DNA from 2 places in the Bacillus cereus group sp. BfR-BA-01430 genome. Region 2 is predicted to be linked to the other one. Evidence: riboswitches for the same ligand, from Rfam matches in the RefSeq annotation. Region 2 holds a riboswitch; the other holds the start of a gene.

Region 1 (4,214 bases), on a different contig from region 2:
AGCGCCTTTTTCATTTATTATTAGGGGGATTATATATGCAGAAATTAATTGTCTTTGCTATTATTGGTTTTTTTGCTCAATTGATTGACGGAGCACTTGGAATGGCGTATGGGGTCACATCTACCTCTTTATTATTAATGTTTGGAATCGCACCAGCCGTTGCTTCTGCTTCCGTTCATTTAGCTGAAGTGGTCACAACAGCCGCATCTGGATTTTCCCATTTACGCTTTGGAAATGTCGATAAATATACTGTTTCAAGGCTTACATTACCAGGAGCAATTGGCGCTTTTGTCGGTGCTTGTTTTTTAAGCAATTTACCTGGTGATGTAATTAAACCATACATTTCTTTATTTTTATTCACTTTAGGTGTCTACATTTTATTACGATTTATTATTCAAAAACAAATCGTTTCATCTAACAAACGTATGTCTAGCAAACAACTGATTCCTCTCGGTTTATTTGCGGGATTCGTTGACTCAACTGGCGGCGGAGGCTGGGGCCCTATCACTACACCCGTGCTTCTCGCGCGTGGGAATGAAGCAAGAAAAGTGATTGGTTCTGTAGATACGAGTGAATTTCCTGTCGCTTTAGCAGCGACAATTGGATTTTTCATTTCTTTAGGATGGGAACAAGTAAGCTGGCTTTGGGTATTTGCTTTAATGCTAGGTGGGATTATTGCCGCTCCGATTGCAGCATGGTTAGTTCGAATTGTACCGTCTCATTTACTTGGCGTATTTGTTGGTGGTCTTATTATCTTCACAAACATTCGAACACTTCTTACAGCATTCCAATTAGATCCAACGATTATTATACTTTCTTATGTTGCTGTAGGACTGATTGTTATCATCGCTCTATTTTTATCTATTCGCAATCACTCCCAGTTAACAAAACAAAGCGTTAACTATCCAACTGACCAAAAACAAATATTACCTTAATACAAAAAGCATGATACCGCTTAAAGGATCATGCTTTTTTATTTATTCTACGCTATCTTAATTGCCACTTTATCATTTTTTCCGTTTTGCCTATTTGTTTCATATTTAATTTTTCTAGCACACGAATGGACCCGATATTATTATGAAGTGTTTCAGCTCGTATTGTTTCAACTTTTGAAGTCTGAAATGCCCAGCGAACCAGTGCTCCTACTGCTTCCGTTGCATATCCCTTGTTCCAATATTCCTCAAGAAACCCATATCCAATTTCCACTTCTTTCTGTCTATTTGGTGCACCTTTAAATCCAATGTCACCAATCATCCTACCATCGCTTTTTCGAACAACAAGCCAACTTCCCCAATACAGCAAGGAAGCATCTTCTTTTAATTTCTGAACATAATTTTCAATATGTGGTCCGTTATCGTATCCTTGTTCAACCGTCATATAGAGCGTTTCTTCTGTACATGGTATAATCTTTAATCTTTTTGTTTCTAAACTCATTCTCATTCCCCTTTTTTATACAAATTGATCTACCTTAACAAAAGCAAATATACAAAACATCTCTCTTTCCCCTTTCATCAATATGCTTCCTAAGAAGTATATCAAAAAATAACGAATTTTCTTTTAAAATTAAATATTTTGTCATTTTTATCTTTTTCTGAATTTTCTTTTAATTTTTAAAGGATTTCCTCTTCTTTTTTGCGAAACATTTGTATAATAACTTTTTTATCATTCTATTTACATACAAAATAGGTTTGAGCGGAGTTTTGAAAATGTTTCCGATACAATAACCAACTTTTTTTGATTATTTCCTACAAAAATCCCTTGCAATATTTTCAGAAAGTCATTACAATTGCCATATATTAAAAATCATAGCAATAAACAAATCCTCATCAATCCGATGAGGTAGAGGTTGCGACTTTTAAGAGTAAGGCGGATGAGGCACAGAGAATGTCTATGACCCCGCTTGAAAGGAAAAGTTGCCGAAGTTTATATTTCTTCTCTGGGAATATAAGTTGGGGCTGTCTCCGAATAGGAACAGAACTGTCACGTTTACAAAATACCGTGTAAACGTGGGGAGCTATCTTAACGGAAGGGTATGATGGGGTGGTTATTTTGAAACGTTCCGCCAAAGTCCTTTGGCGGTTTTTTATATTCCCCCGCTCCTTCCTATCTTAAAAAAAGGAGTGTTACACATGAATAATATAGCAGATCAAGCTACCTCTAAAACGCAACAATCCACAAAAAATCAAGGTGAACTGAGACGAGGACTGAAATCGCGTCACCTTACAATGATCTCTCTCGGTGGTACAATTGGTACTGGTTTATTTCTTGCCAGCGGCGGTGTTATTCACTCAGCTGGTCCTGGCGGCGCACTTGTCGCATATGCCGCAATTGGAATTATGGTTTATTTTTTAATGACAAGCTTAGCTGAATTAGCAGCATATATGCCTGTCGCTGGGTCTTTTAGCACGTACGCAACAAAATTCGTTGATCCATCACTTGGATTTGCACTTGGCTGGAATTATTGGTATAACTGGGCAATCACAATTGCAGCAGAGCTTGCTGCTGTAACATTAATTATGAAATTTTGGTTTCCCGATACTCCTTCTCTTATTTGGAGTGCCATTTGTTTAGCTATTATGTTTCTTTTAAACTATTTATCCGTCAGAGGATTTGGCGAAGCAGAATATTGGTTTGCACTCATTAAAGTAGCAACTGTTATTCTCTTTTTAGTCGTTGGATTTATGATGATTTTCGGCATTATGGGCGGAGAACCAGTCGGTTTTAAAAATTTCACAGTTGCAGATGCACCATTTAACGGCGGCATTATGGCTATTATCGGTGTCTTTATGGCAGCTGGATTCTCATTCCAAGGAACTGAATTATTAGGTGTAGCCGCAGGTGAAACTTCTGATCCAGAGCGCAGCATTCCAAAAGCAATTCGTTCTATCTTTTGGCGCATTTTACTATTTTATATTTTCGCTATTCTTGTTATCGGATTATTGATTCCTTATACAACAGATAGCCTGGCTGCAAGCGATGTTACCGTGAGCCCATTTACACTTGTATTTGAAAAAGCTGGTGTCGCTTTCGCTGCTTCTGTTATGAACGCTGTTATTTTAACTGCTGTTTTATCTGCCGGAAACTCTGGAATGTATGCTTCTACTCGTATGCTTTGGGATTTAGCCCGTCAAGGGAAGGCACCGAAGTTTTTAGGAAGACTAAATAAACGCGGTGTACCAGTAAATGCTTTAATCGCTACCTCATTAGTTGGTAGCGCAGCATTCTTAGCTTCCTTATTCGGAGATGGTGTTGTATACGTTTGGTTATTAAACGCCTCCGGTATGTCCGGTTTTATTGCCTGGGTCGGAATCGCTATTAGTCACTACCGCTTCCGTAAAGCATATATTGCCCAAGGGAAAGACTTGAATGATTTACCATATAAAGCAAAATGGTTCCCATTTGGCCCAATCTTCGCCTTTGCACTTTGCTTAATCGTTATTTTAGGACAAAATTATGGCGCATTTATGGGCGAGTCTATCGATTGGAACGGCGTACTCGTTTCCTATATTGGACTTCCACTCTTCCTTATCATTTGGCTTAGTTATAAATTTGTAAAGAAAACAAAAATCATTCCACTTGATAAATGTGAACTATAATGAATGCATACCAGCAAGCATACTTATGTTTGCTGGTATTTTTTTATCTCTTCTCTCTTCCTTTTAATCATTTATATTTAATGGAGAAGATTTATGTGTAGCATGAATCTTTACAGTACCATCATTATACATCTATCCCCTTTCTCATTTCGTATGTTTTTGTCATAATACAAATAAGAACATATATAAAGGTTGGGATTTCATGAACATTCGTATCACTAACGAAGCAAAAGTAGCAATCCAAAGATTCAGTTCCGATACTAAAAAAATCATCCGAATTCGAGGAACAATGACAAACTCTTGCAGTATTTTTGTCGATATTGATTTCATTATTGATTCCTATTGTGCAGATGAAGTCGTATATGAAGATGAACATCTCGTTATTCAAATGGATTCATTTACAGAAGAATATGTAGGCGATACATTCAAGCTCGATTATAAAACGACTGGTTTTAGTATTACGACTCCTAGTGAAACACTTGTGTATGGATTAGCCATCAAAAAATAAAAAGGTTCTTTCTTACACGAAGTAAACCAACACCGCTTCTTAATAGAAGCAAATACTCATAAAAAAACAGCCGTGCTTCATATTGAAACACGGCTGTTTTCACTTCATTT
Region 2 (4,214 bases):
GGTTTAGTATTTCTTGCGTTAACGACATATTTAGCAGCAATACTAGGGTTTTTAGGTTTATTTTTATATGTTGTACCATATACAATGTGGAGCAAAAGAAGAACCATTTACAACACAGAAATCGGAAGTGTTTCAGGGGCAATGCCGCCGCTTATCGGTTGGGCTGCTATATATCCGGATGTAACACATCCAGCTATTATTGGTCTTTTTATTATTATGATTATTTGGCAAATGCCTCATTTCTATGCAATAGCGATTCGTAAACATAAAGAGTATGAGGCTGCGAACGTTCCGATGCTTCCAGTAGTGAAGGGGATTAAAAGAACATATATACAAACAAATGTGTATTTAGTTATTTTAATTATCATAAGTATTCTTTTAGGATCATTAAGTATTGGCCTTATGCTAGTATCGCTTCTGTTAAGCATTTTATGGTTGGCTTTAAGTATTTATGGGTATAAAAAAATGGATTCAGAGAAATGGGCAAAATCATTGTTTATTTTCTCGCTTTTCCATATGACGATTTTATTTTCCACAGTTATTATTTACGCTCTTGTAGGTATCTTTTTTGGAAGTTAATTTGCAAATAATAAAAAACAATTTCCACTATATAGAAGAGGAAATTGTTTTTTATTATGTTCATGTTGTTTTCTTTCTATAGAATTGCTACTTTATAGAAAGGTTATGGATTTGGAAGTGTAATATGAATCTTTTCTACCTTTCCATAGTTTTCTTGCCTTTTCAAATGATATGGAAAATATTTCACGTGTCATAGTGTAACAAAATCATAATGAGCTAGAGAAAAAATAACAACAAAGAAACATTCTTTGCTGTTATGTAGCAAGTCTATTTATTCATTTGTACCAATGGTTCCACTTTTGCCATAAATGCTTGGTGAATTGCTTCTACACCATCTACTAAATGTAGACGATCAATAACAACAGATATTTTCATTTCAGAGGTGCTAACCATTTTAATATGAATGTTTTCTTTTTTTAATGTAGAGAACATATGGGCAGCGACGCCTGGATTAGACACCATGCCAGAGCCTACAATGGATACTTTCGCAAGATGATTTTCATATTCTACAGATTCATAGTGAAGTGTTTCTTGATTTTGTTCTAATACTTCTAATGTTTCTCTTAAGTCACTTGAGTGAATAGAGAAGGATAGATGCACAGTTCCTTCATTTGTAATACTTTGAATAATAATATCAACATTAATATGGGCCTCTGCTAATGTAGAGAAAATCGTTGATAATGAGCCATGTTCTAATCCTTTCATTGTAACGCGTGTAATATTATCTTCAAATGCAATACCTTTTACGATTGATTGTTGTTCCATGTTACATTCTCCCCTTACAATTGTTCCGTTTTCTTGTTCCATACTGGAACGAACTTCTAATACGACATTATGGTTTTTCGCAAATTCAACAGCACGCGGATGTAGGACACTAGCCCCTAAGTTGGCAAGTTCTAACATTTCATCATAAGAGATTTCATCTAATTTATATGCACTATTTACAACGCGTGGATCAGTTGTGTAAACACCAGTTACGTCCGTATAAATATCACATTTTTTTGCTTTAAGAGCAGCTGCTAATGCAACAGCAGTTGTATCAGAACCACCTCGACCTAAGGTTGTAATTTCTTTTTCTTCACTTAATCCTTGGAAACCAGCTACGATAACAATTGTCCCTTCTTGTAAATAAGATTGAATTCGCTCTGTGCGGATATCAGTAATGCGGGCCTTTCCGTGCACAGGTTCAGTTGTAATACCAGCTTGCCAACCTGTTAGTGAAATAGCTTGATATCCTTTTGTTTGCAATGCCATTGTTAAGAGAGAAATTGTTACTTGTTCACCAGTTGTCAGCAGCATGTCTAATTCGCGCTTACTTGGATTTTCTGTAATAGAAGTAGCAAGTGCAACGAGTTCGTCAGTACTTTTGCCCATTGCTGAGACGACAGTGACGACGTTATGTCCTTTCTCGTATTCCTCGATAATTAAATGAGCGACATGTTGAATGCGCTGAATAGTTCCGACCGAAGTACCGCCGAATTTTTGCACAATTGTTTCCATAGTTCATTCCTTCTTTCAGCTTATTTTTGACAATAAATCAGGAAATGTAATGTAGGAGAGTAATGTGAAAATCCCCAATATTCCTGTAGTTACCGGACAGAAAAGAAAAAACACCATCTCAAATAGATGAGGATGGTGCTGTTACAGGAAAAGGGAAACAGAAAACGGAGCTAATAAAAAAATCGCCAAAAAAGGAATATCATTATAAACATGATATTTCTTTTTTGTAGATAGCTCTTCATATATACACGTCTGTATATATGACAGTTCTGTTTCTATTCGAAAACAGCCCCAATCGATAAATGCAGAGAAATTTATCGATTTCGGCAACACTTCCTTTCTTCTAAACTCATTGACATCTCTGTGTCTCCTTTAGAATAATCATAAGTGCTGCAACCTCTATCTCACGTTTTAGGCGAGAGTGTTTCAGTTATGAAGTTGTTGGTAACATTTGTTTTATAATAATTTAAATTTTTCGAGGAATCAAGTTGTTTATTTAAATTCGGAAAATTAAAATTTTTTAGGTTTGCAAGCAGTGAAAAAAGAGGGGATTACAAATGGAAAATGTATGACGTGCTCAAGTACCAATTAGTCAAATAACGATTTGATTTTAAAGTTTAGCATTCAGATAAACTATTCTTCTTTTAAAATATAATTTCTCATTAAAATAGAGAGATATATCGTTTTATGTTAATTTTAAAAATATAGGGCTAGATTAGTTGTTTTTAATAACGTATACTTTTATCGTTAGCTAATTTATCTCGTAGCACAGGGTATTTTTTATCTCCCTCTTGTAAGAAGAGGAAAGTGTGAATTAGTTTGATAGATGAAATGCTAGTATTTTATGAAAAAAGGAGGCTAGTTAACACGGGACGAGTAAGTACATAACGTGTTAAAAGTAAGATGAAAAAAGTAATTTCTAATGTTCTAGCAATGACAGCTGCACTACAAGTTATAATGGTTCCAACAACCTCATTTGCGGCAGAAAAAGGATTTCCAGATGTACCAAAGAGCCATTGGGCATATGAGGCAATCAATGATTTAGCAAATCGAAACATAATTGCAGGTTATGACAACGGTAAATTTGGAGTGGGAGACAGTGTAACGCGTGAACAAGTGGCTGCACTTATTTATCGTACATTGAAACCAGAAGCGAAAACAGAATATAAAAATCCATATCATGATGTAAGTGCAAGTACAACAATGTTTCCAAATGAAATTTTAGCTTTAACGGAGATGGGAATCTTTACAGGGGATGAGAACAAAAACTTTAGACCAAAGGATTCATTAACTCGCGCTGAAATGGCAATGATTTTACAAAGAGCTTATCATTTAAAAGTAAAGGCAAATCATACATTTCATGATGTGGATCCAAATTCTTGGGCGAAAGATGCAATTAGTGCGTTGCAGTCTAACGGACTGGCAGAGGGAGATGGAACGGGTGCATTTTATCCATCAAAAACTGTAACACGTGAGGAATACGCACAATTTTTATTCAATGCGGAACAATCGTATTTAAATTTAGATTTAACATTAGCTTCTAATGTAACAGCAGAAGAAATTGATAATTTTCTTAAGAAATCGCGTTCTGATAGCCCGTTAATTGGCCATGGGCAAGACTTTATTGCAGCGCAAAATGAACATGGTGTAAATGCTCTTTACTTAGCGGCACATGCAATTTTAGAATCTGGATATGGAAGATCTGAAATTGCGTATCGTAAACATAATTTATTTGGACTACGTGCATATGATCGCGATCCATTCTATCATGCAAAATATTTACCAACATATCGTGATAGTATTTCGTATAATGCTAACTATGTGAGAGAGCGTTATTTAGAGGAAGGTGCAATCTATAATAATGGTCCAACATTAGTTGGTATGAATGTGAAATATGCATCCGATCCAGAATGGGCTGGAAAAATTGCTGGTTTAATGGAGCGTATTAAGCCGTTTGATCGAAATGATTATAAAAATGCCAACAGATTACCGAAAAACCCACATACATTAGATGTTGAAGCGTTAGGAAATGAAATTCCATATAAAGATTTAGGAAACAAAGAAATTACTGTTCAGGCATCTGGAAAGTATTATCAAGTGCCATATCCATACGATTTGAAAATTAAGAGTATCCC

The links. A riboswitch is a leader RNA that binds a small molecule or an ion and turns the genes downstream of it on or off. The one in region 2 is predicted to bind lysine.
Positions count from the first base shown of each region.
Region 1: another riboswitch for lysine. It lies ahead of MR058_RS06760 (amino acid permease); the one in region 2 lies ahead of MR058_RS21405 (aspartate kinase).

Region 1 is NZ_JAKUEW010000002.1:446,922-451,135, forward strand. It holds partial or broken gene MR058_RS06750 (sulfite exporter TauE/SafE family protein) at 1-935, shown strand, start outside; gene MR058_RS06755 (GNAT family N-acetyltransferase) at 988-1,434, opposite strand; lysine riboswitch at 1,833-2,025, shown strand; gene MR058_RS06760 (amino acid permease) at 2,130-3,596, shown strand; gene MR058_RS06765 (iron-sulfur cluster biosynthesis family protein) at 3,799-4,104, shown strand.
Region 2 is NZ_JAKUEW010000022.1:25,516-29,729, forward strand. It holds gene cyoE (heme o synthase) at 1-579, shown strand, start outside; gene MR058_RS21405 (aspartate kinase) at 847-2,079, opposite strand; lysine riboswitch at 2,303-2,489, opposite strand; gene MR058_RS21410 (S-layer homology domain-containing protein) at 2,983-4,214, shown strand, end outside.